Regions from separate parts of the Sphingobium yanoikuyae genome, predicted to be linked through region 1. Evidence: riboswitches for the same ligand, from Rfam matches in the RefSeq annotation. Region 1 holds a riboswitch; the other holds the start of a gene.

What was found. A riboswitch is a leader RNA that binds a small molecule or an ion and turns the genes downstream of it on or off. The one in region 1 is predicted to bind S-adenosylmethionine.
Region 2: linked by a shared signal. The riboswitch ahead of HH800_RS03605 (threonine aldolase family protein) and the one ahead of HH800_RS05420 (homoserine O-succinyltransferase) in region 1 are both predicted to bind S-adenosylmethionine.

The regions. Positions count from the first base shown of each region.
Region 1 covers NZ_CP053021.1:1,035,751-1,050,467, forward strand. The annotation lists gene HH800_RS05390 (crotonase/enoyl-CoA hydratase family protein) at 1-584, shown strand, start outside; gene fabG (3-oxoacyl-[acyl-carrier-protein] reductase) at 586-1,326, shown strand; gene HH800_RS05400 (glycosyltransferase family 87 protein) at 1,339-2,562, opposite strand; gene HH800_RS05405 (acyl carrier protein) at 2,770-3,003, shown strand; gene fabF (beta-ketoacyl-ACP synthase II) at 3,182-4,441, shown strand; gene mltG (endolytic transglycosylase MltG) at 4,551-5,522, shown strand; SAM-I-IV-variant riboswitch at 5,583-5,691, shown strand; gene HH800_RS05420 (homoserine O-succinyltransferase) at 5,731-6,657, shown strand; gene HH800_RS05425 (sugar transporter) at 6,668-7,087, opposite strand; gene HH800_RS05430 (2'-5' RNA ligase family protein) at 7,195-7,698, shown strand; gene HH800_RS05435 (hypothetical protein) at 7,902-8,543, shown strand; gene HH800_RS05440 (NAD(P)/FAD-dependent oxidoreductase) at 8,933-10,159, opposite strand; gene HH800_RS05445 (rod shape-determining protein) at 10,283-11,320, opposite strand; gene HH800_RS05450 (choice-of-anchor A family protein) at 11,465-12,508, opposite strand; gene HH800_RS05455 (nuclear transport factor 2 family protein) at 12,730-13,119, opposite strand; gene HH800_RS05460 (TonB-dependent receptor) at 13,261-14,717, opposite strand, start outside.
Region 2 covers NZ_CP053021.1:665,494-680,210, forward strand. The annotation lists gene HH800_RS03545 (arylsulfatase) at 1-1,190, opposite strand, end outside; gene HH800_RS03550 (TSUP family transporter) at 1,312-2,091, opposite strand; gene HH800_RS03555 (polyprenyl synthetase family protein) at 2,192-3,217, opposite strand; gene HH800_RS03560 (chorismate mutase) at 3,379-3,657, shown strand; gene HH800_RS03565 (cupin-like domain-containing protein) at 3,664-4,638, opposite strand; gene HH800_RS03570 (DMT family transporter) at 4,711-5,613, opposite strand; gene HH800_RS03575 (GntP family permease) at 5,659-7,119, opposite strand; gene HH800_RS03580 (patatin-like phospholipase family protein) at 7,112-8,146, opposite strand; gene HH800_RS03585 (heme exporter protein CcmB) at 8,254-8,901, opposite strand; gene ccmA (heme ABC exporter ATP-binding protein CcmA) at 8,892-9,509, opposite strand; gene HH800_RS03595 (metallopeptidase family protein) at 9,506-9,913, opposite strand; gene HH800_RS03600 (4a-hydroxytetrahydrobiopterin dehydratase) at 9,954-10,244, shown strand; SAM-I-IV-variant riboswitch at 10,280-10,388, shown strand; gene HH800_RS03605 (threonine aldolase family protein) at 10,446-11,492, shown strand; gene HH800_RS03610 (hypothetical protein) at 11,731-12,780, shown strand; gene HH800_RS03615 (hypothetical protein) at 12,788-13,285, opposite strand; gene HH800_RS03620 (patatin-like protein) at 13,282-14,717, opposite strand, start outside.

The DNA.
Region 1 (14,717 bases):
CCGGCGGGCTGCGCGCCAGCCTGCCGGCGCAGACGCGGCGCAATTATCGTGCGGGCATCCAGCGCCTGCCTCTGCTGTTCCAGGCGATCGAGCTGCCAGTGATCGCGGCGGTCAATGGCCCGGCGATCGGCGCGGGGCTGGACCTGGCCTGCATGTGCGACCTGCGCATCGCGGGGCAAAGCGCGCGCTTTGCCGAAAGCTTCGTGAAGCTAGGCCTGGTGTCGGGCGATGGCGGGGCCTGGTTGCTGCCGCGCATCATCGGCTTTTCCAAGGCGTCGCAACTCTCGCTGACCGGCGAAACGATCGACGCGGGCGAGGCACTGCGGATCGGGCTGGTCGGCGATGTGGTGCCCGACGCGGACCTTATGAAGGTGGCGCGGGCGCAGGCCGATGCGATCGCCGCCAACCCGCCGCATGCGACACGGATGACCAAGCGGCTGCTGCGCGCGGCGCAGACGGCTGAACTATCACAGACACTGGAAATGGCGGGCGCCATGCAGGCGCTGGCCCACGCGACCGCGGATCATGACGAGGCGATCGACGCCTTCTTCGACCGCCGGCCGCCACACTTCAAGGGAGACTAGAATGTTCGATCTGACGGGAATGACCGCGCTGGTGACGGGCGCTTCGGGGGGCATTGGTTCCTCCATCGCCAAGGCGCTGGCCGCGCAGGGCGCCACGCTGGCGCTGTCGGGCAGCAATGAGGAGAAGCTCAAGGCCTTCGCCGCCGAACTGGGCGGCGATCACAAGACCTTGGTCTGCAACCTGTCCGATCCGGCCGCCGTCGACGCGTTGGTGCCGCAGGCGGTGGAAGCGCTGGGCGGCAAGATCGACATCCTGGTCAACAATGCCGGCATCACCCGCGACAACCTGATCCTGCGCATGAAGGACGAGGAATGGTCGCAGGTTATCGCGGTCAATCTGGAAGCCGCCTTCCGCCTGTGCCGCGCCGCCGCCAAGCCGATGATGAAGGCGCGCTTTGGCCGCATCATCTCGATCACCTCGGTCGTGGGCGTCACCGGCAATCCGGGCCAGTCCAACTATTGCGCGTCGAAGGCCGGCATCATCGGCATGTCGAAGTCGCTGGGCCAGGAACTGGCGAGCCGCGGTATCACGGTGAACTGCGTGGCGCCCGGCTTCATCCGGTCGGCCATGACCGATGCGCTGAACGATGCCCAGAAGGGCACGATCCTGGCCAAGATCCCGGCCGGCGATCTGGGCGATGGCGACGATATCGGCGCAGCAGTCGCCTATCTGGCGAGCAAGGAGGCGGGCTATGTCAACGGCCAGACCCTGCACGTCAACGGCGGCATGGCGATGATCTGACTGAAGTCCCGGTCAGGCGATCTTTGTCCGGCCGGGCAGATTATAAGCGAGCGCGCCGTCCAGCAGGATGGCGCGCCGCATCGCCAGCGCCAGCACCGCGATCGCGGCGATCAGGTTGACCGGCACATGGGTCCATTCCGACACGGCCCGGCCGAATAGCGGCGCCATCCAGGCATAGGCCAGCCAGCTTCGTTCCCAGCTTAGCGCGCCGCGCTTGCCCATGTCGGCGGCGACGAAGGCGATCGCCATCCCCAGCAGCACATAGTCATAATCGAGCACATAGGGTGTGCAGAGCAGGGCGGCGCTGAGCGCAGCGGCGCCCCGCACTTCCATCGTCCCACGGCGGGCGACCAGCGCGGCGATGCCGATGGCGATGGCTGTCACCAGGCCCTGCACCACATAGGCGGCTGGAATGCTGCCGCCCCATTGGCGAATGGCGGCAAAGGGGCTTTGGATCTTTTCCCAGCCGGTGGCACCATTTTCGATGATGATATGCTGCGTCAGGGGCAGAGAATCGATGAACGCCTGCCACACCGGCCAGCCCCAGATCAGCAATGTCAGCAGGCACAGGCCGGCCGAGGTCAGACCGGCGGCCAGGAAGGCGCGGGCATTGCCGCGTGCGATGATCAGCACAGGGATCAGCACCGCAAATTGCGGTTTGTAGACCAATGCGCCCAGCAGCATGCCGGCGATCCAGGGACGTCGGTCGAGCAGGGCCATGCCGCCGCCCAGCAGGCCGGCGGTCATGAACGCATTCTGGCCATGGCCCAGGCACACCATCACCACCGGCGCACCGAGCGCGATGAGCAGCGCGTCGCGCTGACCCAGCAGGACATGGCGGACGACCATCAGCGCGCCGGCCAGCGTCAGTCCCTGCCACAGCAGCAGGGCAGGGGTGTAGGGGATTTGCGCCAGCAACGTGGCCAGGATCAGGAAGGGCGGGGGATAGTGCCAGCCATAGAAAGGGATGGCGGGATCATGATGGATCGCCTTCTGCACTTCATGATGGGCGGGCCAGTTCCATGCCTGGGCGGCCTGGCCATGGTCGGCCATCCATCCCGCCGTCCAGACGTTGGAGAAGTCCGTGCCAAGCGGCCGGCCGAGCGAATCTACCGTGCCATGCGCCGTCGCGAACAGGTAGGTGAGGCCGATCAGCGTCGCAGCCAGCATCAGCCAGGCGGTCATTCGGACCCGTTCGGGGGTGATGAACTGGTCGGGGCACAGGCGGTCGATCATCGCTGTTGACTGGCACAAGCGGCTGAAATTTTGGTAAACAACCCGTTGTTTCCGGGTTTTTTCCGGCTTTTTATTGCCGAAACGCACCTGTTCCTCCATCTAGGGGCTTGGCGGGCTTCCCTCTTGCCTCTATCGGGGCTTGGCACTAGGGCAATGCCTTAACGGTTATTCAGAACCACCAACGATACCCAGTAAGAAGGACCACTCATGAGTGAGACCGCGGATCGCGTAAAGAAAATCGTCGTCGAGCATCTGGGCGTCGAAGCCGAGAAGGTGACCGAGGACGCCAGCTTCATCGACGATCTGGGCGCAGACAGCCTGGACATCGTTGAACTGGTGATGGCGTTCGAAGAAGAATTCGGCGTCGAAATCCCGGACGATGCGGCTGAGAAGATCGCCACCGTCAAGGACGCGATCGACTATATCGACAGCAAGGCCTAAGGGCTTCGCGGCCTGCCCTCAGTGGCGGGCCGCCCTCCTTGCACAAGGATTGGCTCCTCCTGTCCGGTGATCCCGGAGCTTGGGGAGCCTTTTCGTATCTGGCCTGCCGTTCACAAGTGCGTGTGGAACGCCTAGATGAGCGGCACGGAACCAAAAATTGGAATTTCGGAGCAAGCATATGCGTCGCGTCGTCGTAACCGGCCTTGGCATGGTAAGCCCGCTTGGCGGGGATGTCGAAACCACCTGGAAGAACATCATCGCGTCGAAATCCGGCGCGGCGACGATCACCCGCTTCGACGCCACCGATTACAAGTGCCGCATCGCCTGCGAAGTGAAGCCGGCGGATCATGAATATGGCTATGACGCCTCGCTGGACGTCGACCACAAGATCCAGCGCCAGGTCGATCCGTTCATCGTCTATGGCATTTCCGCCGCCAGCCAGGCGCTGCGCGACGCGGGCCTGGACAATATGTCGGAAGAAGAGCGCCTGCGCGCCGGCTGCTCGATCGGTTCGGGCATCGGCGGCCTGCCGGGCATCGAAAGCGAATCGCTGGTGCTGGCCAACAAGGGCCCCAACCGGGTTTCGCCGCACTTCGTCCATGGCCGCCTGATCAACCTGATCTCGGGCCAGGTCTCGATCAAGTACGGCCTGATGGGTCCGAACCATGCCGTCGTCACCGCCTGTTCGACCGGCGCCCACTCGATCGGCGACGCTGCGCGCATGATCGCGATGGACGATGCTGACGTGATGCTGGCGGGTGGCGCGGAAAGCGCGATCTGCCCGATCGGCATTGCCGGCTTCGCCCAGGCGCGTGCGCTCTCGACCGGCTTCAACGACACGCCGGAAAAGGCGTCGCGTCCCTATGACGTCAACCGTGACGGCTTCGTCATGGGCGAAGGCGCGGGCGTGGTCGTGCTGGAAGAATATGAGCGGGCCAAGGCGCGCGGCGCGAAAATCTATGCCGAAGTCATCGGCTATGGCCTGACCGGCGACGCCTATCATGTCACCGCGCCGCACCCGGAAGGCAATGGCGGTTTCCGTTCGATGCAGATGGCGCTCAAGCGCTCGGGCCTCAGCCTGGAAGATATCGACTATGTGAACGCGCATGGCACCTCGACCCCGCTGGGCGACGAACTGGAACTGGGCGCGGTCAAGCGTCTGTTCGGCGATCATCTGGGCAGCATGTCGATGTCGTCGACCAAGTCGGCGATCGGCCACCTGCTGGGCGGCGCGGGCGCGGTGGAGAGCATCTTCTGCATCCTCGCCATGCGCGACCAGATCGTGCCGCCGACGCTCAATCTCGACGAGCCGAGCGAAAGCTGCAAGGGCGTCGACCTGGTCCCGCACGTCGCCAAGGAGCGCAAGGTGCGCGCGGTGCTGAACAACTCGTTCGGCTTCGGCGGCACCAACGCCTCGCTCATCATGAAGGCGATCTGATACGCCTGATCCTCCCCTGAAAAGGGGAGGATCATGTAAGCCATAGCCGGTTGGGCATTATTTGGGTCGGGCAGTTGGGATGATGGCAAGACGATCCGGCGCAAATCCGGTGCGGCGACTGGGCTGCATCATCCTTCTGATCGGCCTGGCCGTTGTCGCCTTTGTCGGTTTCCGCTTCGTCCATGGCTGGACCGAGACGGGGCCGGCCACCCAGAATATCAGCATCGTCGTGCCGGAGGGATCGACCCTGTCCGATGCCGCGGTGCTGCTGAAATCGGCTGGCGCGGTGCGTTCGGCCGATGCCTTCCTGACCCGCGCGAAGGTCTTTGGCGGCGCCAAGCCGATCAAGGCCGGCGAGTTCGTGGTGCCCAAGGGCGCCAGCAACCGCGAGATATTGTCGATCCTGCAGGGCGGCAAGACGCTGACCCGGCTGGTCACCATCCCCGAAGGCATGCCGTCGATCCTGGTGCAGGAACGGCTGATGGCCAATGACGAGCTGACCGGCGATGTCGCGGTGCCGCAAGAGGGCAGCGTGCTGCCCGACAGCTATGCCTTCGACAAGGGCGAGCCGCGCGCCGCGGTGCTGAAGCGGATGCAGGCGGCGATGGACAAGGCGCTGGCGAAGCTCTGGGCCGAACGCGCGCCCAACACGATCGCCAAGTCGCCCCAGGAGGCGATCATCCTCGCCTCTATCGTCGAGAAGGAAACCGCGATCGCCAAGGAGCGGCCGATGGTCGCGGGCGTCTACAGCAACCGTCTGCGCAAGAACATGATGCTGCAGGCCGACCCGACGATCATCTATCCGATCACCAGGGGCAAGCCGCTCGGGCGCCGGATCAAGAAGTCCGAGATCGCCGACGTCAACGACTACAACACCTATGCGATGACCGGCCTGCCCAAGGGGCCGATCGCCAATCCGGGCCGGCTGTCGATCCTGGCGGTGCTGCACCCGGCGGAGACGAATGCGCTCTATTTCGTCGCGGACGGGAAGGGCGGCCATATCTTTGCCGACACCTATCAGCAGCATAATGAGAATGTGCGCAAGTGGTTCGAGATCCGCCGCGCGCGGGGCGAGCTGTAAAGCCCGGCTTGGTCGATATATAGCCGGGCTTGCCACATGGCCCGGCGCGCGCTAGAGACAGTCCAGCATCAAGAGTTGGGGCGACGCCCAACGCCAACCTGCCGTTCCGGGCAAGGTGGCACTCCCGATCCGGGAGGATGTGGCCGATCCGGCAACAAAGCGGACCTCAGCCACCGATCGTCGCCCCGACAGGAAGGACTGACGAGACGTGCCGATCAAGATTGCCGACGACCTGCCCGCCCGCCGCACGCTGGAAGCCGAGGGCGTTGCCGTGATGGGCGAGGCGGATGCGGTGCGGCAGGATATCCGCCCGCTGCGGATCGCGCTGCTGAACCTGATGCCCAACAAGATCGATACCGAGACGCAGCTTGCGCGGCTGCTCGGCGCCTCGCCGTTGCAGGTGGAACTGACGCTGGTGCGGATCAGCGACCATGTGTCGCGCAACACCTCCGCCGATCATATGCAGTCCTTCTACCGCGCCTGGACCGATGTGCGCGACGAGCGGTTCGATGGCTTCCTGATCACCGGCGCGCCGGTCGAGCATCTGGCGTTCGAGGAGGTGAGCTACTGGCAGGAACTGCGCGCGATCTTCGACTGGACCCAGACCCATGTGCATCGTTCGCTCAGCATCTGCTGGGCGGCGCAGGCGGCGCTCCATCATTTCCACGGGGTCGAGAAACATGCGCTGGAGCGCAAGGCGTTCGGCGTGTTCCGCCATCGCAACCATGCCCCGGCCTCGCCCTATCTGCGGGGCTTTTCGGACGATTTCTCGATCCCGGTGTCGCGCTGGTCGGAAGTGCGGCGGGAATCGCTGCCGGTCGATCGCGGGCTGCAATTGCTGGCCGACAGCGCGGAGACCGGGCCTTGCCTGGTCCATGATCCGCGCCATGGCTTCCTGCACATGTTCAACCATGTCGAATATGACACGCGCACCCTGGGCGACGAATATGCGCGCGACGGCGGCCGCCAGATGCCGGCCCATTATTTTCCCGACGACGACCCGACCCGCCCGCCGGAAAATCGCTGGCGCAGCCATGCCCATCTGCTGTTCGGCAACTGGATCAACGATCTCTACCAGACCGCGCCGTTCGACGTGGACATGATCGGCCAGGAGATATTGCAGAGCGCGGCCTGATCGGCGCCGATCAGCGCAGCAGGCCCTTAGCCGCCTGACTGCGGGCGTAGAGCCACTGGCCGATGCCGATCAGGACGATGATCGCCGGGAAGATCGCCGCGCCCGCGCCCTTCACCGCCAGCAGGTCGGTGCCGAGGAACGTGTATCCGAACTGGACGATCACCGCGAGCAGCGACAGCAGGAACAGCGGCACGGCGACGCGACGGCGCAGCAGCAGGGCGATTGCGCCCAGCGTGCCGGCGCCCACCGCCACCGCATAGACGGCCCAGGCCCAGCCGGGCATCTGGGCAAAGGCGCGTGCGGTGTCAGGATCGGTTTTGGCGAGTTCGCCAAGATCGGCGCCATATTGCATGACGAAGGCAGCGACCCCCATCAGGTTCCATAGCAGCAGGATGACGGCGATGATGACGAAGGATGCCGGTGCGCGCATGATGCTTCCCCTCCTGGGCCGCGTCTGCTTGCCGGGCGCGGCATCTGTCATCATATAGCCTGTCCCGGCCGGGCGAAAGTCCGCCATCGCGTTGCAGGGAGGCGGTTCTGGCTGATCCGATCATTGTCACCGCGCTGCTGGGCGCCGCCGATTTCGCCTGGGCGGATGGCTTGCGCCGCGCCCATTTTCCGCCCGAACGCAATCAGGTGCCGGCGCATGTCACCCTGTTCCATCATCTGCCGCCTTCGCTGCTGCCGGAACTCAGGACGCGGATGAAACAGATATGCGCCGGCCCGGCGCCACGGGCGCGGCTGGGCGATGTGTTGCTGCTGGGGCAGGGGGTCGCCTATCGCATCGACAGTCCCGATCTGGCGGCGTTGCGTGGCGAATTGGCGGACGCCTTCACAGGCCTGCTGACGCCGCAGGACCAGGCCGGCTTTCGCCCGCATCTGACCGTGCAGAACAAGGTGGAGCCCAGGGTCGCGCGGGCGCTGGCCGACCGATTGCGCGCCGATTTCCATCCCCGCCCGCTGGCGATCGCGGGCCTGGCCGCCTGGCACTATCGCGGCGGACCATGGGAACTGGCAAGCGAGACCCGGTTTCGGGGGTAGCGACGGCAGAATGGGGACGACAGATAGCCCCTCCCTTTCAGGGAGGGGTTGGGGTGGGTGGCGAGCGCAGCGAGATTCTGCCCGATCGACCGTAGGCCGCCGCTATGCGGCGCACCCACCCCCGGCCCCTCCCTGAAAGGGAGGGGAGTGGGAAACGTCAGATTCTGCTCGCATCGCGCCCGTTTGCCGGTCATTCTGGCCTCATGAACAAGGGCGTCTTAGCTCAAGCTACGATCCGCGCCAGCGAGGCGCTGGACGCCGTGTATCGCACTTTCGAGATGCCGGCGCCGTCAACGATCGAAGGCTGCCCTTGCTGTATCGATACGCGCGGCACCGATGTCTTGCTCGCTACCCCATTGCGTGAAATCAGCGGCATGGCTCTCTGGCGCTATGTTTCGGGTGCGTTCTTGACGGTTGGTGACGAGCAGGACTTTCGCTATCTGCTGCCGCGCATTCTGGACGTTTCAGTGTCTGATCCAGCGAATGCCAACAATCCCGAGATAGTGCTGGGCAAGCTGTCGCTCGCGGGATGGGACTCCTGGCCACCGCATGAAAAAGCTGTGATCGAAATGTTCGTCGGAGCGTGGTTTGAACTGGCCCTGGCGAGCGATCTTGCAGAAGCAGATGAAGGTTGGATCGGATGGGCTGCCGAGAGCGTTCTTTGTGGCGCGGCTCGAGCCGGGGTGCAGCTAGACCGCTGGCTACTGCGATTGGCTGCGCCAGACGTCGCGCCGGTTCTGGCTGACATTCGTGATAGGTTCCCACGCGAGCCATCGGGCTTTTGGGAAGATGTTCCCTGGGCCTTTCATGCGGTGCGAGTATTTTTGGATCAAGGACGAGCCTAGATCAGCATTCGTCCGATCGGGGCATCCGACTTTCGACTTGCCGCTCAAAGGAGCGACGGGTTCAAAAAAAAGCGGGAGATTCCGATTATCGAGCGCGCTAAGCGGCCGGCTTCCCTACTCGGCATATTTCTGGTCCACCCTGTGGGATGGAATTGGCCGCTCCCATTGCCCCGATATCGACCTTGCTGCAGCGTCCTGCCGCAACAAGTCTGTCGCGTCCTGGTCGCCTGATCGTCGCTTCGCTGGCGCGTCGGTGTCGCTTCACAGGCGCGCGATTGTCGCGCCGCCGTCGCTTTCCGATGACCCTAAGCAGGGAAAATGGCGAAAAACGGGGCGACGACACTGTGAACTTCGTAGGAAAATCCGACTGTCGCGTCGTCGCCGACCGATCAGGCCAGGCCCACTTCCTTGAGCGGGATGCCGGCATCGGCCAGTTGTGCAGGATCGAGATGCGCGGCGGACAGCACATGGGCGCGGCCCTGGACATAGTCCTTGACCGCATTGACGCAGTCGAGCGCGATCAGCTTGCCGCCCTTCAGATAGACGACCGAGAAACTGCGGGTGGCGGGATCGCCGCGCAGTACCGTCTGGTCGAAACCGGTCGAGAGGCCCACGGTCTGGAGCTTGAGATCATATTGGTTCGACCAGAACCAGGGGACGGCGTCATAGGCTTCTTCCTTGCCGAGGATGTGGGCGACGGCGGTCTTGGCCTGGTCATTGGCGTTCTGAACGGATTCGAGGCGCATCTGCGCGCCGCCGGCAAAGCGGTTGGCGTGGGATGCGCAATCGCCCACGGCATAGATATCGGGCAGCGAGGTTCGGCAATATTCGTCGACATCGACGCCATTGCCGCCGGCCGCGCCCGCCGCGATCAGCGGGCCGGTTTCGGGCACGATGCCGATGCCCACGATCACCATGTCGGTCTCGATCCGCTCGCCATCCTGCATCAGCACCGCGGTGGCCCGGCCGTCCTCGACCGCGATACAGTCCATCTTCGCGCCGGTGCGCAGATCGACGCCATGGGCGCGATGTTCCGCCTCATAGAAGCGCGAGAGATCCTCGCCCGCGACGCGGGCCAGCACCCGGTCGAGCGCTTCGAGCAGGACGACGGTCTTGCCGAACTTGGAGAGGACGGCGGCCGCCTCCAGCCCGATATAGCCGCCGCCGATGATGGTGACATGGTTCACGCTGTCGATCTTCGCCATCATCGCGTCGACATCGTCGCGACGGCGCACGGCATGGACATTGGCGGCTTCGGCGCCGCTGCAGGTGAGCATCCGGGGGCTGCCGCCGGTACACCAGATCAGCTTGTCATAGCCGATTTCCGCGTCGCCGACGGTGACGAACTTGCCGACCGGATCGACGCTCCTGACCCGCTTGCCCAGAAGCATGTCGATCTTGCGCTCGTCCCAGAAGGCGGCGGGGCGGATCAGGATGCGGTCGAAGCTCTTGTCGCCGGCGAAATATTCCTTGGACAAAGGCGGACGCTCATAGGGCGGATCTTTCTCGTCGCCGATCATGCCGACCGAGCCTTCGAAGCCGTGCTGGCGCAGCGAGATCGCCGCCTGCGCGCCGGCATGGCCGGCCCCCACGATCAGAACGTCATAATAGCTCATCCGCCCGCTCATCCTCTTTTATCCGGGGTTTTGCTTGGCGGCATTTGGCGGTGCTGGCAAGCGCCGATGTGGCGGGGCGGGCAAGCGATGCGCGCCAACCATCGTCGGGGCGCTGTGCGCCGATCAGGACATGGTCAGAACGCCTTCATAGGCACGGTCTTCCAGCGCCTTGCCGGCGCCCATGGCGACGCACATCAAGGGCGTGTCGGCGATCCGCACGGGCAGGCCGGTGGCTTCGGACAGCGCCTCGTCCAGCCGGCGCAGCAGCGCGCCGCCGCCGGTCAGGGTGATGCCCTCGTCGATGATGTCGGACGAGAGTTCGGGGGCGGTCTGTTCCAGCGCGGTCATCACCGCCATGACGATCTGGCCGACCGGTTCGGACAGGGCGTCGCAGATTTCCGCTTCGCTGATGGTCATTTCGGCCGGGCGACCATTCACCAGGTCGCGGCCCTTGACGATGATCCGCTCGCCCTCGCCATCGGGCGGGGTCGCGCAGCCGATCGCGCATTTGACGCGCTCGGCGGTGGCTTCGCCGATCATCAGGTTATGGACGCGGCGGATGTGCGAGGCGATCGCGTCGTCCAGCTTGTCGCCGCCGACGCGGGCCGAATTGCTGTAGGCGATGCCGTTGAGCGACAGCACGGCCACTTCGGTCGTGCCGCCGCCGATATCGACCACCATCGCGCCGCGCGGTTCGGTGACCGGCAGGCCGGCGCCGATCGCCGCGGCCATCGGTTCCTCGATCAACTGCACCCGCGCCGCGCCGGCGTTGGAGGCGGCATCGCGCAGCGCCCGGCGCTCGACCATGGTGGAGCCGGTCGGTACGCAGATCACGACATCATAGCGGCGGCCGAAACGCCCGCCGTCCTGCGCCTTCTCGACGAAATGCTTGATCATCTGTTCGGCCACGTCGATGTCGGCGATCACGCCGTCGCGCAGCGGGCGGATCGCCTGGATATTGGCCGGGGTCTTGCCCATCATCAGCTTGGCTTCATTGCCCACCACCTTGACCTTGCGGATGCCGCGAATGGTCTCGATCGCGATGACGGAGGGTTCGTTCAGCACGATGCCCCGGTCGCGGGCGTGGATGACGGTATTCACGGTGCCAAGATCGATCGCCATGTCGCAGGCGGTCGAGGAGAAGAAGCGGGGCATTTTCATGGGAAAGCGGCGATCTGCAAAGATTGTGAAACAATGGCTCCCTGTGCCGCCGCCCGGCGGCGATCAGAAGGGCGCTGCGCCAGTCCGTCCGTTTCCCGCGTCTGGCCGAGGCTGAAGGGACGGAAAAGCGCGATAAAGGGCGGTTCAGGCGGTCTTGCGGATCAGGCGGCGACCCAGCAGCACACCGACGATGCCGAGCAGGAACAGGGTCCAGCCCGGCGCTTCGGGCACCGGCGTGCCGCCCGAGCTGCTGCCGGTCGGCGGATCGATCGGCGGGGTATAGCCGCCAGTATAGGTGCCCAGATGCATCTCGCCATTCTGGGTCAGGTTGCCGAACACGGCCGATCCCTGGATATAGTTGGCGGTGGTCGCATCGGCCCAGGGCGCGAGCAGCGATCCGCCCCAGCTGTTGGTGAGGTCGAGCGACTGGGCGTCGCCGAAATTCCAGATCACATGTTCGCCCAGATTGGCGGTGCCGCCCAGGAAATTGTCGTTGAGGCTGACCGCGCTGCCGCTGACATTGACGATCGCGGTGTCGGCGCCGTTCAGGTTGAAGGCGATCTCGCCCACCTTGTCGAGATCGGCGGCGCTGATCGAGAAGACGGCCAGGCCGTTGGCGTCGGGGCTGGCGTTGAAGGTGGCGCGGCTGCCGCTGATGACCATGTCGCTGTTGGCGGCCAGGCCCGACAGGTTGGTCGACAATTGTTTCATGCTGCCGGCCAGCACCGTGCCCTGCGTCGCCAGGCTGGATGCGAAGCCGGGGTCCGACGTAGCCAGGCCGGACTGGACGCTGTTCTGGTTGATATTGGTGTTGCTGATGGTGCCGCCAACCTTCACCGTCTGGGCCGCGCCATTGAGGTTGAAGCCGCTTTCGACATTACCGCCGACCAGTGCGCCCGACCCGTTGTTCAAATTCTTGATGCCGCCGGTGACATTGCCGACCACGGTGAGGCCCGCCTGGCCCGTGGCGGACGTGGCGGGGGTGCTGATCTGGTAGCTGGAGGAGGTGCCGGTGAGGTCGCCGCCAACGAAGGTGCGGCCCTCCACTTCGGAAGAGGAACTGAGGTCGCCCAGCACGATCAGATTCCATTCGCGCAGCGCGTCGGTGCCGGTGACTGGGGAGGCATAAGCGGGGGCGGCGGCCAGCAGCGCCAGCGACGCCGAAACCATGAAACCGGTATTTTTCATAATAGATAACGCCAAGTCTTCGCATGTCGTCACAATGGATTGCGTGACGCGTGGCGAAGTCCCCCCTTCCGCTCTCTGGATTGTCGGCCCCGACTCCGGCGCCGGAGCGCCAAGGACAGGGTGGGGGCGCCATAGTCCTGTCGGGCCAGTGCGGCAATATTTTATTAACTATTGCACGAAGAGCGTGGCCGCTCGTCTTGGCAAGGGAAGTCGCGGACTTTTCAGGTCAGGGTCAGGTAAAGTTCCGCCTCGATCAGCCACTCGCTGCCAATCTGCCGCCATTTGGCGGTGTAGGCGCCCGAGGCGATGAGGATGCCGGACGAGGCGGCGGCGCCCTGCCAATGGCCATGTTCGAAGGCGATCGGTTCGATGGGCGAGACGAGGATCGTGTCGGGCGTGCGGGTGTAGATGCTGCGGTCGGGTGCGGCAAATTCGCGCTTCCAGGCCATCAACTGCGCCTTGCGCCCGGTAATGACGCCGCTGTCGGTGCCCGTCACCATCACGACATCCTGTGCCAGGATTGGCCCGATGGCGGCTAGGTCGGCATCGGCGAGCGCCCGGTTGAAGCTGGCGCGGCGCAGGCGGATGGCAAGATCGGCGGTGGCGGTCATGGCGCTTCCCTTAGCAGGCGGCGCTGCCATCGCCATGCCCGTCAGGCAAAAAAGAACGCCCGCAGCGGGCTGCGGGCGTTCCGTTCGCCAGACCGGGCCATGTCGAGGAGGGCATGGCCGGCCTGGCGGGGAGAGGAGGGGTTAGAGCTTGTAGCCCAGGGTCAGCACCCAGGAGCGGCCTTCGCCCGGATTGGCCCAGCCATTGTTGCGGATGCTGGTATAATATTTTTCGTTGGTGAAGTTCTGGACGTTGAGCTGGGCGGTCAGCTTCTCCGCGAAGGTGTAGGACAGCATCGCCCGGTGAACGAGATAATCGTCCGCCTTGTACATCGTCGCGGTGCTCGAATTGCTGAGGTACCAGCTGCCCTGATAGGTCAGGCCATAGCCCAGCTGCAGCCCGAAGGGCAGGGTGTAGGTGGTGAACAGGCTGCCCGAATGCTTGGGCGTGTTGGTCAGCGGATTGCCGGCCTGCGGATCGGACATGGCGCAGGTAACGGGCTGGGTCGCGCCGGTAGGCGTGTAGAACTTGCCCGGATTTGCAAGGCAATAGTCCGAAATGCTCTGCAGCACCTTGCTCTTGAGATAGGTGTAGTTGGCAAAGATCGTCCAGTTGGACGTGATGTTGCCGGTTGCGCCCAGCGTGATGCCGTCCACCTTGTTGCGGCCGTCATTGACGTTGAGGTTGCCGATCGCAGGATTGTTGCTGGCCACCGAATAATTGGTGCGCTTGTTGCGGAACAGCGCGGCGGTCAGCTGCAGGCCGTTGTCGAACAGGTCGATCTTGCCGCCGATCTCGAAATTTTCGGCCTTCTGCGGATCGACGCCACAGGGTTCGAGGCCAAGGTCGATTTGGTCGATCGACGCCGTGCCGCAGCCGGCTCGCACAGTGCTGGAAGTCGGCGTCAGGCTGTTGGCATAGGCGGCATAGAGGCTGGCATTTTCTGCCGGCTTGAACACCAGGCCGATGCGGTAGGAGAAGAGGTTGTCGGTCGCATTCTGCTGCGCGCCGGTGGTGTACGCGCCGCCAAGAGCCGGCGTCGCGATCGTGTCGGAGCGGAAGCGGGCGCGGTTATGCTCCCAGCGGATGCCGCCGTTCAGTTCGAGCTGGTCGACGATCTTTGCCGCGGCAAAGGCATAGGCTGCGAAATTGAACGTGTCGCCGACCTGGTGGCCCGACTGGATCGCGTTGACGGGACCGGTATAATCGGTCGGCACGCCGATCGGGATCGGGTTCAGCGTCGGGTTGGGCGTGGCGCCGCCCGGATTGCGTTCCACATTGCCGTTATCCAGGACATAATCTTCTTGCATCGCCGACGTGCCGATCACCAGCGTGTGGCCGCCCGGGATGTTGAAGGTCAGGTCGAGCTGGTTGTAGAGCGACTGGTTGTCCGAGTTGCGGAAGCCGCCGCGCGGACCGCTGGGATAATAATAGCCCGGCTGCTGGCCGGCGGCGCAGGCCGTGCCCGTCGCGCTGGTGCCGTTGGCAAGGCAATAGGCGCCCTGGGGCGGGTTCACCACCAGATCCTGCTGGACATGCTGCCAGCGCGACAGGTTGCGCAGCGATACGGTGTCGCTGAACTGATGGTCGAAGATCAGGG
Region 2 (14,717 bases), 370 kb from region 1:
TGGTTCCGCGCCGAATCCTCGGCCTTGCCCGTCCAATAGTCGAGGTTGTTGACGCCATCGATATATTGGCTCTTCTCCTTGAGAACCTTCTCGTTCACGTCCGTGACGCCGGCGGCGACGGCCAGGGTGGTGAACATGTCCTGATGGCACTGGATACCGTTCTTGAGTTGCATCGGCTCGATCACGCCGGGCCATTTCAGCATCGAGATGACACGGACGCCGCCTTCATAGGTGGTCATCTTCTCGCCGCGCCAGGGCGTGGTCGCGCCATGCGGCCAGGAGGAATGTTCCGGGCCATTGTCGGTCGAATACCAGACGATGGTATCCTCCTCCAGGCCGCTTTCCTTGAGCCAGTCGAGCACGATGCCGATGTCATGGTCATGCTGCAGCATGCCCGAGCCGTGCAGGTCCGCATCCGACGTGTATTTCTCCGCCGCATAGCGCCATTTGTCGTTGAGCCGGGTGTAGAGATGCATGCGGCTGGTGTTGAGCCAGACGAAGAAGGGTTCGTCGGCATCCTTGGCCTTCTGCATGAAATCGAGCGCGGGCGGGATGAATTCCTTTTCGTCCACCTCGTGCATCCGTTCCTGGTGCAGCGGGCCGGTGTCGATGATCTTCTGCTTGCCGACCTTGCCGTAGCGCGGATCCTCGGTCGGGTCGTCGACATCGGTGGCCCAGCTGTGGATCACGCCGCGCGGCCCGAATTTCTTCATATAGGCTTCGACGCTGCCCGAATGGGCCTTGGCGAAATTCTGGTAATCGCGCTGCTCTTCCTCTTCCGACACGTTGAGATGGTAGAGATTGCCGAAAAACTCGTCGAAACCATGGTTGGTCGGCAGATGCTCGTTGCGATCGCCCAGATGGCTCTTGCCGAAATGGCCGGTGCGATAGCCCGCGCCTTTCATGACTTCGGCGAGGCAGGGAGAGGCCGGCTGGAGCCCGAGCAGATCGCCGGGCTGGCCCACCGTCACCATGCCCGAGCGGATCGGATATTGGCCGGTGATGAAGGCGGCGCGGCCGGCGGTGCAGGACTGCTGCGCATAATGATCGGTGAAGCGGATGCCGCCATAGCCGATGCTGTCGATATTGGGCGTGGTATAGCCCATCGTGCCCAGGCCATAAGCACTGACATTCTGCCAGCCGATATCGTCACCCCAGATGACCAGGATATTGGGTTTCTTCTTTGCCATGCCGAGTCTCCGACCATGATGGATCGGCGGAAGGCTAATGGTGGGCGGGCCGCGACGCTGCATGGGGATAATCCCGAGAAGCGACGGGGACATCCCCTATGCCCGGCGAAGGGGCGGGGGCCTAGCCGAACAGATAGATGTGGATCGGGTTTTTCGGATCGAGCAGCATCTTGGTCGTCAGCGCCAGCGACATGATGATGAGCAATGGCTTGATCAGCTTCGAGCCGAACCGCATGGCAAGGTGCGATCCGATCTGGCCGCCCGTGATTGATCCGACCGCCATGGCGAGGCCGGCGATCCAGATGACATGGCCGCCCGCCACCATGGTCAGCAATCCCGCGACATTGGAGGCGAAATTGGCGGCCTTGGTCTGGGCGGTGGCGCGCAGCAGCGACAGGCCGCCCAGCGCGATGAAGATGGTGGTGTAGAAGGCGCCGGCGCCGGGTCCGAAGAAGCCGTCATAGAAGCCGACCACGCCGATCATGCCGGACAGGCCCCACATGCCGACGCGGGCATGGCGATCGGCATCGCTGAGCTTGGGCGAGAAGGTGAAATAGGCCGCCATGGCGATCAGCAGCGCGGGCATCAGTCCGGCCAGGATCGACGGATCGACCCGTTGCAGCAGCCAGGCCCCGCCGATCGACCCGATGAAGGCGGCGATCACCGGCCCCTTGTAGGTCGCAAGGTCCATATGTCCGCGCCGGGCATAGGCGACGCAGGCGCCGAAGGTGCCGAGGCAGCTTTGCAGCTTGTTGGTGGCGACCGCCGGCACCGGCGGCACGCCGGCGGCAAGCAGCGCGGGCAGGGCAATGAGGCCACCCCCGCCCGCCATCGCGTCGATGCAGCCGGCCATGAAGGCGGCGGCCATGAGGAAGGCGATGGTTTCGGGGGAGAGGATCACGCGCGCAACAGCCCTAAATTTCCGCAGCCGAAAGGATGCGAAAGGACTTCGCGGTCAGGCCGGGACGATGATGGGAGGAACGAGCGAGTCCGCTCGTTCCTCAGTATGCCCGTGCTATCGCGAATTCGACCGCTTCGGTAAGGGCCGCTTTGGCCTTGCCGGCATCGAACATGCCCAGAGCATCGATCGCGCGCTGCCCATAATGGCGGGCGCGGGCCAGCGTGTCGGCAATCGCACCGGTCTGGCGCAGCAGCTGCGTGGCGTGGGCCAAATCCTCGTCGCTGATGCGATGGCCCGAGATCGCGGCCTTCCAGAAGGCCTTGTCCTCGTCCGACCCGCGCGCATAGGCCAGGATCACCGGCAGCGTGACCTTGCCGTCGCGGAAATCGTCGCCGGCATCCTTGCCCATGGTGGCGCCGTCCGATTCATAGTCGATCGCATCGTCGATCAGCTGGAAGGCGATGCCAAGATTGCGGCCATAGACGTCGAGCGCATGTTCCTCCGCTTCGCTGCGGTCGGCGACCACGGCGGAAATGCGGCAGGCGGCGGCGAACAGGGCGGCGGTCTTGGCGCCGATGATGTCGAGATATTGTTCTTCGCTGGTGTCGATCTTGCGCTGGGCGGTCAGCTGGTTGACCTCGCCCTCGGCGATGATCGCCGATGCGCCCGACAGGATCTTGAGCACCTTGAGCGACTCGGCCTCGACCATCAGCTCGAACGAGCGGGAGAAGAGGAAGTCGCCGACCAGCACCGAGGCGCTGTTGCCCCAGATGATGTTGGCGGTCTTGCGGCCGCGGCGCAGGCCCGATCCGTCGACGACATCGTCATGCAGCAGCGTGGCGGTGTGGATGAATTCGACCGATGCGGCCAGCTTGTAATGGCGCGATCCGGCATAGCCGACCAGGTCGGCGCAGGCGAGCGTCAGCATCGGCCGCAGCCGCTTGCCGCCGCCGGCGATCAGATGACCGGCCAGTTCCGGGATCAGCGGGATGCGCGACTGCATCCGGTCCAGGATCACGCTGTTCACCTGGTTCATGCCATCGGCGACGAGCGCCATGATGGGAGCGAGCGAAGGGGCGCTGGAGCGGCCGATCGGGTGGACGTTGCCGGGGGAGGATGCAGTCATGACAAGCGTCCTCTGGCGGGGCAAAAAGCAGATGGCAAGCGGGAATAGCTTGCCTGCGCGGCGCAATGGCGCAAAAAGCGCGCCGGACGATTGATTGACGCATCGCAGTAACGGAAAAGCCACGCCTTTTCCCGCCGCGATGCCGCTGTGGAGAATGCCAGGTGGATGAGACTTTGAAGCGCTATCGCGAGAGCATCGACAATATCGACGCGGCGCTTGTCTTCATGCTGGCGGAACGGTTCAAGGTCACCCAGGCCGTGGGCGAATATAAGGCGACCCACGATCTGCCGCCGGCCGATCCGGGCCGCGAGGAACGCCAGATTTCGCGCCTGCGCCAGCTCGCGCTCGACGCCAATCTCGACCCCGACTTCACCGAGAAGTTCCTGCGCTTCATCATCGATGAAGTGATCCGCCATCATGAGCGGCTGCGGGAAGGATAAGAGGCTTTAATCCTTCGGATAATTTTCATGGCCCGCATTGGGCCAGTGGAAATGCGTGTAGGTCAGCATGGTCGAGAAGCTTTCCGACCGGACCTGATGCCACCAGCCGATCGGGATGAAGAGCAGGTCGCCCGGCGTCAGCCGCACCTCGTAGCGCAGAACGTCGCGGGCGCGCGGGTATCGAGCCAGCCGCGCCGGATCGGTGAGGTCGCCGACATCGCTGAAGACATGGCGGTTATGCGCCAGCCGATGGGTCTGCGATGGCGGCACCAGGATGACATGCTTGGTGCCCGTCACCTGCGCCAGCAGATTGTTGGTGAGGTCGAAATGCAGCGGGGTGAAGGCGCCCGCGCCGCCGATCCACAACATGCCGGGCGTCGGCGCCAGATAGGCGTCGGGATGGCCAAGGTCGGCCTGTAGCGACGCAAGGGCCGGGCCGTTCGCCGCGCTGTTATAGGCGGTCAGATAGGCGTCATTGCCGCCGTCGCGCACCAGGTCGATGAACTGGCGAAAGGGCGCGCGGCGCTTGTGCCGGTCCTTGGCCAGCTCATAGTCGGCGGCCTGTGCGCGGCCGCCCTGATATTCGATTTCCGCCCCGCCAATGGCATCGGCCAGATAATCCGGCGTCCATTTTGCGCGGGCGGGCCAGCCGTCCATCGCCCCCCTGATCAGGACCGGGCGGCCGGGCGCATAGAAATTATGCAGGAAATCCTCGCCCGACAGCGCGTCGGCGGTCAGCAGGCCGGAGGCGTAGGGGGACAGGGCGCGCTGCTGCTCCATGACATTCAGCAGCCAGTCGCGCCGTTTGAGCGCGAGCGCGCTGTCGTCGCGCGGCGCTGGAGCCGGCTTGGGCGGCACATGGGGCACGGCATTGGCGGACGGCGCGCCAAAGCCGACCTGGCGCAGGGTCATCTGCATCTGCATGTCCGTCGCCTGCGACAGGATCGAGGGAAGCGGCGGGGTGCGGCCGGATTTGCTCATGACCCGCCCTAGCGCGCGATCATGACCGCCATGTTGCAGGATGTGACGAACCTGTGACGGCGCGGTGGCGGTTCAGGCTGGCTCCACCACCTCGGTCCGCTTGGGCTGCGACCGGCCCAGTAGCACGCCGCCCAACGCCAGCGCGAAGCCGGCGATCTGCACCGGGCCGAGCTTCTCGCCGAACAGCAGCCAGGCCTCGACCGCGGCGAGCGGCGGCACCAGCAGCAACAGCATCGACATGCGCGTCGGCCCCTGGGTGCGCACCAGCCAGACCAGCAGCGACAGGCCGGCCGCCGACAGGCCCAGCACCGACCAGCCAAGGCCGATCCACATCATCGGGCTGTTGTCCCAGCGCCATTCGCCCACGATCAGGGTGGCGGCGATCGCCACCAGCGCGCCGCCGGCATTCTGCACCGCGCCCGACACCCAGATCGGATCGCCGCCGATCGTGCCGCGCTGGATCAGCGTGCCGCCGGTCATCGCCAGCACCGCGACGATGCCGGCAACGGCGGGGATCAGGGTGATCGCGCCCGCGCCTGATTTGGCGATCGCCGGCATCAGCACGCAGCCGACGCCCAGGATGGCGATGGCAAGGCCGGTCCAGGCGCGCGCGGGCAAGCGCTCGCCCAGGATCGCGACGCTGGCGACCGCGACCATCAGCGGCTGGGTCGCGCCCAGCAGCGACATGATGCCGGCCGGCATGCCATGGCTGACCGCCCACCAGCTGAGCGTCAGGTAAAGGCCATGCAGCATCGCGCCTGCCGCCAGATGCAGCCCCAATTGCCGGCCGCGCGGCCAGGGCTGGCGCCCATGCAGCGCCAGCGCGCCCAGCAGCAGCGCGGTCAGGCACAGGCGCGCGGCCAGGATCAGCTCCGGCGCGCCATGGGGCACCATCGCGCGGGCGACGATGAAGCCGGTGGACCAGATCAGGACGAACAACAGGGATGCGATAATGCCGAACATGGCGCAGCCCATGGCCGATGCGCGCGCGCCTGTCGACCCGGCCAAGGAGCGAAGGGATCAGAAGCTGCCGATCGTCGATCCGATCAGGATGACGGCGACCAGTGCCGCAAGCGAGCTGACGATGCCGGCCATGGCGATATCCAGATAGGATTCGCGGTGGGTGACGCCGCTCAGCGCCAGCAGGGTGACGATCGCGCCATTATGCGGCAATATGTCGAGCGTGCCCGACCCGATCACCGCCACCCGGTGCATGATGGCGGGATCGGTGCCGGTCTGGGCGGCGATGTCCATATAGGTCGGCCCCAGCGCCTCCAGCGCGATGGTGAGCCCGCCCGAGGCCGACCCGGTGAGCGCGGCGAGCAGGTTGGTCGCCACCGCCAGCGATACCAGTGGCCCGCCCCCCATGCCCAGCACCCAGTCGCGGATCATGTGGAAGGCGGGCAGCGCCGCGATCACCGCGCCGAAGCCGACCAGGCTCGCCACGCTGATGATCGGCAGCACGGCGGCGTTGGCGCCCGAATCGATGCTGTTGCGCAGGCTGACGAGGCGCGCCCGGTTGCACAGGATGATGGCGAGCGTCGCGATCATCAGCGCCGCCGTCACCGACCATATGCCCGCAACCGCGCCCAGGCTGGTGCTGCCCCATAAAGGCTCCGCCAGGAAGGGCGCGTCCCAGGTCGGGAACAGCCAGAGCGAGAGGATGAGGTTGCAGCCGATCATCACGCCGATCGGCAGGAAGGCGATGCCGAGCGAAGGGCGGTCGTCGGTGGGCGCACCCTTGTCCATCTCTGCGGGGTCGAAGGTGGAGGCCGTCGTCGTATGCTCGCGCATCCGCGCGCTGTCGACCGGCGCCACGGGGGACAGGCTGGGATCATAGCCCTCCTGCCGGGCGGCGGCGGCCGCCTGTGCCCGCAGCAGCCAGCCCAGGCCCACGGCGAGCATGATGACCGCGGCGATCAGGCCCAGGCCTGGCGCCGCATAGATGGAGGTGCCGAAGAAGGGCATGGGAATGACATTCTGGATCGCTGGCGTGCCGGGCAGGGCGGTCATGGTGAAGGTCGATGTGCCCAGGATGATGGTAGCCGGCACCAGCCGCCGGGGGATGTTGCCGGCGCGGAACAGCGCCTGTGCCATCGGCACCAGCACGAAGAAGGCGACGAACAGGCTGACCCCGCCATAGGTCAGGATCGCGCCGGCCAGCACCACCGCCATGATCGCGCGGCCGGACCCCAGCCAGCCGATCATGGCGTCGGCAATGGTGCGCACCGATCCGCTGTCGTTCATCAGCTTGGCGAAGATCGCGCCGAGCAGGAAGAGCGGGAAAAATTGGGCGAGGAAGCCCGCGGCGGCGACCATGAAGATCTGGGTCCAGCTCGCCAGCATCGGATAGCCCGAAAAGCTGGCGGCGATCATCGCCAGCGCCGGGGCGAGGAACAGTACGCTCCAGCCGCGATAGGCCATGGCGATCAGCGCGCCGAGCGCGACCAATATGCCTAGGAAGCTCAATGCCTCAGACATGGGCGAGCAGCGCGTCGATATCGAGCGTCGATTCCCGGCCGATCGCCTGGCCATGATCCTTCAGGAAATCGTCCGCCGCCTTGCGCCCGATCTTCTTGAGCTTCCACAGGAAAGCCCATTCGGCGTTCAGCTTGGACGAATGGCCGAATTGCAGCATGTCGGCGCTGGCGATGCGGTGGATGCGCATCTTCGCCCATTTCTCGCCTTCGCCATGGCCGGGGTCGGCGACCTGGCGCAGCAGCGCCATCATCCGGATTTCCTGCAACAGCACGGCGTTGAAGGAAATCTCGTTCAATCGGCTGGCAATGTCGCGTGCGGCATAGAGGTCGGTGGCGCGCTCGACCGGGTTTACCTGGATCAGGATGGTGTCGTCCGAATCGCAGTCGCGCACCAGCGGTGTCAGCGTCGGATTGCCCGAATAGCCGCCATCCCAATAGGCCTCGCCATCGATCTCGACCGCGTGGAACATGGTCGGCAGGCAGGCGGAGGCGAGCAGCACGTCGGGGGTGATCTCCGCATTGCGGAACACGCGGGCCTGGCCGGTGCGCACGCTGGTCGCGGTGATGAACAGGCGGATCGGGCTGGCGGCAAGATGGTCGAAATCGACGCATTCGTTGAGGATGTCGGTCAGCGGGTTGAACCCGCCCGGATTGAGATCATAGGGCGAGCAGAGCCGCGCCATCAGGTCCATGCCGACATAGAGCGGCGAATAATCGAGCGTCCAGCGGCCGAGCGCTATGTCGAGCGGACTGCGGCGGAACGGGCTGAACATTGCCCCGTCCGATACCTTGCTCCAGAAGCGGGTGAGGGCGCGGCGGGCACCCGGCGCGCCGCCATGGGCATAGCCGCTCGCCAGCACGGCCGCGTTCATCGCCCCGGCCGACGTGCCGGATATGCCGTCGATCCGCAGCCAGGGTTCCTCCAGCAGGCGGTCGAGTACGCCCCAGGTGAAGGCGCCATGGGCGCCGCCGCCCTGCAGGGCCAGGTCGATCAGGCGGCTTTGCGGCTCGGCAGTCGGATCGGGCATCGGGCACCTCGCGCTTGGCGGGCATGCCCCGCTATCGGAGTTTGTTGCGATGCAGCATGGGACCATTGCGGCCCGCCAATGTCAACGCCTTGCGCGTTGCACAAACCTCATTCCCGGCCCGCGCGGATCGCCGCGCCGCCCGCGATCGGTGTGATCGCGACCAGCAGCAGGGAGGCGGCGCCCAGGAATTTGAACGCGGCGCCGCTGCCATCGCCCAGTGTGCCCGCGCCAAAGATCAGCAGCGGCACCGCCAGCGGCAGGGCGAGCAGGCCCGCCAGCGCGCCCGACGAGCGCAGTCCGGCGGTCAGCGTCGCCACCAGCAGGCCGAGCGCGGCAAGCGCGGGGGTGCCGATCAGCAGCCCGGCCTCCAGCGTCAGGATCGTCGCGCCGTCCAGCTTCAGCAGCGCGGCTGCGGGCAGGGCGGCGATCATCAGCGGCGGGCCGAAACCCAGCCAATGGGCAATCAGCCGGGCGATCACCACCATCTCCTCGCTGATGCCGCGCAGCGCGATCTGGTCCAGGATGCCGGCATCGCGATCCGGCGCGACCAGCCGGTCGACCGGCAGCAGGCTGGCGAGCAGCGCCGCGATCCACAGCATGCCGCCACCGGTGCGGGCGAGCAGGGCGGCGTCGGGACCGACCGCGAAGGGATAGAGGCTGGCGACCAGCAACAGGAAGGCGACCGGCAGCCACAGCCCGGCCGAGCGCCAGGCCTGTCCCAGGTCGCGGGCGACGAGCAGGGCGATCAGTCGCATGACGCCTCCTGCGCCGGGTCCGGCACATGGGCGGCCATCTCGATCCGAACCGGATCGGTCAGCGGCAAAGGCTGGTGCGAGGCGGCGACGACGATGCCGCCGGCCGCCAGATGGTCCGCCACCGCGGCGCCGAGCAGCGCGACCGACGCATCGTCCAGGCCATTGGCCGGTTCGTCGAGCAGCCAGATATCCGCGCCGCTGGCAATCACGCGGGCGAGCATGGCGCGCTTGCGCTGGCCGGTGGAAAGCATGCGCACGGGCACGTCGCGCAAGGGGGCGAGTGCCATGGCGAGGAGTGCGCGGTCGAGCGCGGCCGCATCCACCCGGTCGAGCCGTGCCCAGAAGCCGAGCGCGCGGTGGAGCGGCAATTCCATGTCGAGCGCCAGCCGCTCGTCGGCTAGCGCGACGCCGCCCTGTCGATCGATGGTACCGGCATAGATGGGCAGCAATCCGGCGCACTGGCGCAGCAGGCTCGACTTGCCGATGCCGTTCGGCCCGTGCAGCAAGGCGCTGCCGCCGGCCGCCAGCACCAGGTCGACGCCGGCAAAGAGCAGGCGTCCGCCGCGCAGACAGGCCAGGCCCGACAGGCGCAGCGCCGCGCCGCTCATGGGGCGACCATATCCTCCAGCACATGCATGTCGATGTCCGACAGGCCGAAATGATGGCCGATTTCATGCACCACGACATGGGTGATGAGCGCTTCGAGCGGCACGCCGGTTTCGACCCATTCGTCGAGCAGCGGGCGGCGGAAAAGATGCACGGTCGGCGGCAGGTCGCCGGTCTGCGCCTCCTGCCCGAAGGGACGGCCGCTATAGAGGCCGGTCAGGCCGAACGGATCGTCAATCTCCATCTCCTTCAGGACATCGGGGTCGGCGAAATCCTCGACCAGCATCACGACATTGGAGAGATAGGAACGGAAGGGCTCGGGCAGGCGGCTCAGGGCCTCCAGCGCGAGTGTCTCGATTTCCTGTGGGGTAGGGGCGAAGCGGAACGATTGACCAGTGTCAGGCATGGCTGTCACATAGGCGAAAGAAATAACGCAGGATAGAGAAATGCTTGCCAGACTGAACGAAACGGAACGGGCGATCGCGCTGGCGGATTTGCCCGAATGGACGGCGGTCGCCGAACCGGACGGGATCGCGCGCAGCTTCACCTTTCCCGACTTCGTCGCCGCCTTCGGCTTCATGACGCGCGTCGCGCTGCTGGCGGAAAAGGCGGACCATCATCCCGAATGGTCCAACGTCTATAACCGCGTCGAAATCACGCTCACCACCCATGATGCCGGCGGCCTGTCGCAACGGGACATCGATCTGGCGAAGGGGATAGAGGCACTGCTGCGCTGACGCTTGACGCGGCATCGCCCGGCCGATAATCGCCCCGGCAACATCAAGAGTCGGGCCAACGTCCGACACCAACCTGCTCCCCGAGCAAGGTGGTGCCTTTCGAAAGAGGGGGATGTGGCCGGACCGGCAATCCAACGGGACATGCAGCCACGACGACGTTGATCCGATGCTTGGTCACACACCAGCAGACGGAAGCATGACGTGCCCATTTCCACACAGCAATTTGCCAGCGACAATTATGCCGGGGCCTGCCCCGAGGCACTCGATGCGATGCTCGCGGCGAACAGCGGATCGGCAACGGCCTATGGCGAGGATGAATGGACGCAGCGCGCGGCCGACAATTTCCGCACCCTGTTCGGCGGCGATGCGGAGGTGTTCTTCGTCTTCAACGGCACCGCCGCCAATTCGCTGGCGCTCGCGGCGCTGTGCCAATCCTATCATAGCGTGATCTGTTCGACCGCCGCCCATGTCGAGACCGACGAATGCGGCGCGCCGGAATTCTTCTCCAACGGGTCGAAGCTGCTTGCCGCGCCCTCGGTCGACGGCAAGCTGACGCCGGATGCGATCCGGCAACTGGCGACCAGCCGGTCCGACATCCATTTCCCCAAGCCGCGCGTCGTCACCATCACCCAGCCGACCGAGACCGGCCTTGTCTACACGGTCGAGGAAGTGCGCGCGATTTCCGCCGTGTGCCGCGAACTGGGGCTGAAACTGCACATGGACGGCGCGCGCTTCGCCCATGCCTGCGCCAGCCTGGGCTGCGATCCGGCGGAGATCAGCTGGAAGGCGGGCGTCGACGTGCTCTGCTTTGGCGGCACCAAGAATGGCATGGCCGTGGGCGAGGCGGTGATCTTCTTCGACCGCGCGCTGGCGCAGGATTTCGACTATCGCTGCAAGCAGGCGGGACAGCTGGCGTCGAAGATGCGTTTCCTGTCGGCGCCGTGGATCGGCCTGCTGGAAAGCGGTGCCTGGCTGCGCAACGCCCGCCATGGCAATGATTGCGCGCGCCGGCTGGCGGCGGCGATCGCCGACTTGCCCGATGTCAGCCCGATCTTCCCGGTGGAGGCCAACGCGCTGTTCCTGTCGGCCCCCGCGGAGGTGCTGGACGCATTGCGTGCGCGCGGCTGGCGTTTCTACACCTTCATCGGCGGCGGCGCGCGATTCATGTTCGCCTGGGATGCGCAGGTGGAGCGGGTCGACGAACTGGCCCGCGACATCAGGGAAGCCTGCCTGGCGGTCGCCGCCTGACAACAAGCTGATCCGAATAGGCGCAAGGGCATGGGCGCGCGGGCGCGGGTGCGCGTTCGTCCATGTCCTTGTTACGATATCGAAATGTCATCATGCAGCGGGGTCGGATAGCGGGATGATCCGTTGAGGATGCTCCAAAGCGGATGATCTTGTCTGGTCCAGCCAATTGAAAAGAGGCGCTGATCCGGGCCTTCATCACGCCGCCGGCACAGGCGCCGGCGCGTGGACGAAGGCTGTCATGAAGAGGATCGGATGGTTGCTGCTGGGCGTCATGGCGCCGCTGCCGGGGCAGGCGCAGGAGGCTGCTCCGATGGCCGAGGCGCGGGCGGCGATCGAGACCGCCGATCTGGCCGCGTTGCCGCCGGACGTGCGCGCCGCGATCGGCCGGGCCTATTGGGCCACGGAGACGGTGCAGATACGGGGCGTCGAAAAGGTGAAGGGCCAGACGATCGCTGCCAACGAAATGGTTTTCAAGAAAAATTCGACGATCGAATTTACCGGCGCACACCCCTGGGTATTGCTGTTTGCCAGACGGATGCGGATCGAAGACCCGCAATCTTTGCTGAGCATTCAACGCAACATGGCGCTGCTGGCAGGGTCGAAGGGCCAAGCTGGCGCAACCGGCGCTGGCGGGCGCAAGGGCAAGCGCACGGGTGCAAATGGTGGTCCGGGTGGTCAGGGCGGCAGTGGCACCGATGGCCGCCCCGGTGGCACGACCGCGGTGCCCGACATCTATATTGTCGCTGGGCGGCTGGAGGCGATCAATACACCAGAGCAGATCAACCAGGCGCGCATTGCCGTTGATTTTCGAGGCGTGCCGGGCGGCGCGGGGGGAGCCGGCGGTTCGGGCGGCAAAGGCGGAGCCGGCGCGGATGGTAGAGACGGACGAGCGAGTTGGAAGATCTGCAAGAGTGGCCCCGGCAATGGAGGCAATGGTGGGCGCGGTGGTTCGGGCGGGAATGGCGGCGCAGGAGGAAATGGCGGCAATGGCGGTCGTGTCTATGTCATCGGCCTGCCCGTGGTGACGGATATCTTTACTGCGGGCGACATTTTGACAAGTGGTGGAGCGGCTGGAAAAGGCGGCGGAGCGGGAGCCGCTGGTGCAGGCGGATCGCACGGGTCGCATGGTTCGCGGCCGGGCATGTGTAGCGGCGGGCGCGATGGCGATGATGGCAAAGCGGGACGTGCCGGCCAAGCTGGAGGAAATGGCCAGATTGGCGGTCGTGGCAGCATCTATGCGTTCCGGCTGAACGCGCTTCAGTCGCTCGAAACGCCGCCGTCACCCTGAAGCGGCCTCAGGGTTCCTCGCCCTCGATCCGGGCGTCATAGCTGCTCAGCGCGCTGATGACGTCCGGCATTTTTTCGTAGCGCTTGCGCAGCAAGGCCAGCTTCGCGTCGGTGCCGGAGCAGAGTTCGGCGACGCTTTCCTCGATATAGGCGCGCCGTTCCGCATCATAGGGTTCCTCGCCGCGGAAATGGTCACAGCTGTCGCGGTCGACCATGAAGGCGGTGACTTCGCGCGGGAAGGGGGCGGGCTGGGCCGCATTGCTCGACGGCGGCAGGTCGAGCGAATTGGTCGGGCCGGGCGGGCCGACGGTGACGATCGGCGCCGGGCGCGACGGCAGGACGGCGGGGGGCGCGGGCGGCGGCGGATCGGGCTGGACGACGGCAACGGCCACCTGCTGCGGCGTGCTGACCGGGGCGGCCTGTGCGCTGTCATCGGACGAGCCCTTGCAGCCGGTGACGAGCACCAGCGCCAGCATCATCGGAAACAGCTTCAAACGCCCCTTCACCCGATTTCCTCCCGCAGTCCGGCGATCAGATCCGCAACATGCGGCAAGCGCGACTCTTCCTCGTCGAGGATCGCCAGAAACGCCGCCCGCCTATAGTTGCGCAACGCCCCTTCGGGAAGACGGGTTGGGGCAGGAATTGCGGAAATTACGATATCCAGCAGGCGTTCCACCCCATGGAGCCGGCCCCACAGATAGTCATTCTCCCGATAAACCCGACTGAAGAAGGCGCCAAAATTGTTGAATTCTATGCCTTTTAGCGTGGCGTTGGCGCCGCCGGCGCGGATGGCGGTGCAATCTTCGGGCGAAATCCGGTCGACCTTTATCGGATCATATTCATCGACAGCGTCACCTTGAAGCAACGGTAAGGTCGCGATGTCGGAGAAGGGGAAGCCGAGATAGGCCAGCAACATGGTGCGGCGCCCGGCCTTGGGCAGGTTGGCGAGCGCCTCGGCCAGCAGCATGTCGGCCGCCTCGTCGCGGGCACGCAGGCCACGCGCCTGCGCCATCGCCTCCAGCGCGGCACCGGCGTCGGTCGGCACCTGCGCCGCGGCGGCGCGGACATGGTCATTGTAGAAATCATTGCCCTCGCATTCGGTGTAGAGGGCGAGCGCGCGATAGATGGCGTCGTGCATCGCCTGCACCGCCTCGCTGTCGGCATCGGCCTCCAGTTCCAGCGTCTCGGCCAGCCGCCGCGCCAGGAAGCGCAGGCGGCGGATGCGGAAGGCCAGGTCATGGGTGCGGAAGAACAGGACGGGCGCGGCGGCGGAGCCGGCATCCTCGGTCAACTGGTCGGCGCCGATCGCGCGCACCTGCTTCCAGATCGCCTGGCGATAGGCTTCGCGCATCATCGGCGCATCCTCGCCGCTCAACTGGAACAGCCGCGCGGCCAGATCCTCGACGATGCCCGACAGCTTGAGATGGGCATAAGCGGGGAAGGCGAATCCGGCCGATGCGGCGGCGCGCTGCTGCGCCTTGCCGCGCCAGGCCGACAGGCGCGCCGGCGTCGGCCGGTCGAGGAACAGCATGCGGCCGATCGCCCCCTCCACCTCCGCCTCGATGCCGGGGCGCAGCGCCTGGATGATCCGGCCCATGCGGCGGATGCGGGCGGAATGGCGGTCGATCGCCTCCAGATTGTCGCGGATCGGCTGTTCGCGCGGAATGTCCGACAGCGCGCCGAAGATGGTGCGGAAAAAGCCGGGCAGGGGGGCGTTCTCGCCGGTCGGCGCGACCTCCTCCTCGCCCTCGCGGTTGAGGTGGATCGACCGGTGGCCGGGCTTGGGATCGATATAGACGAAACGGCGGTCGACCTCGCGCCGCGATGGCCGGTTCTTGAGCGCGCCGATCGCCTGGGCAAAGGGGGCGTTGGCCAGCACCGATCCGTCGATCAGCACCGCGTCCTCCGCCTCGCCCCGTGCCGCCCGGCGCGGCAGCA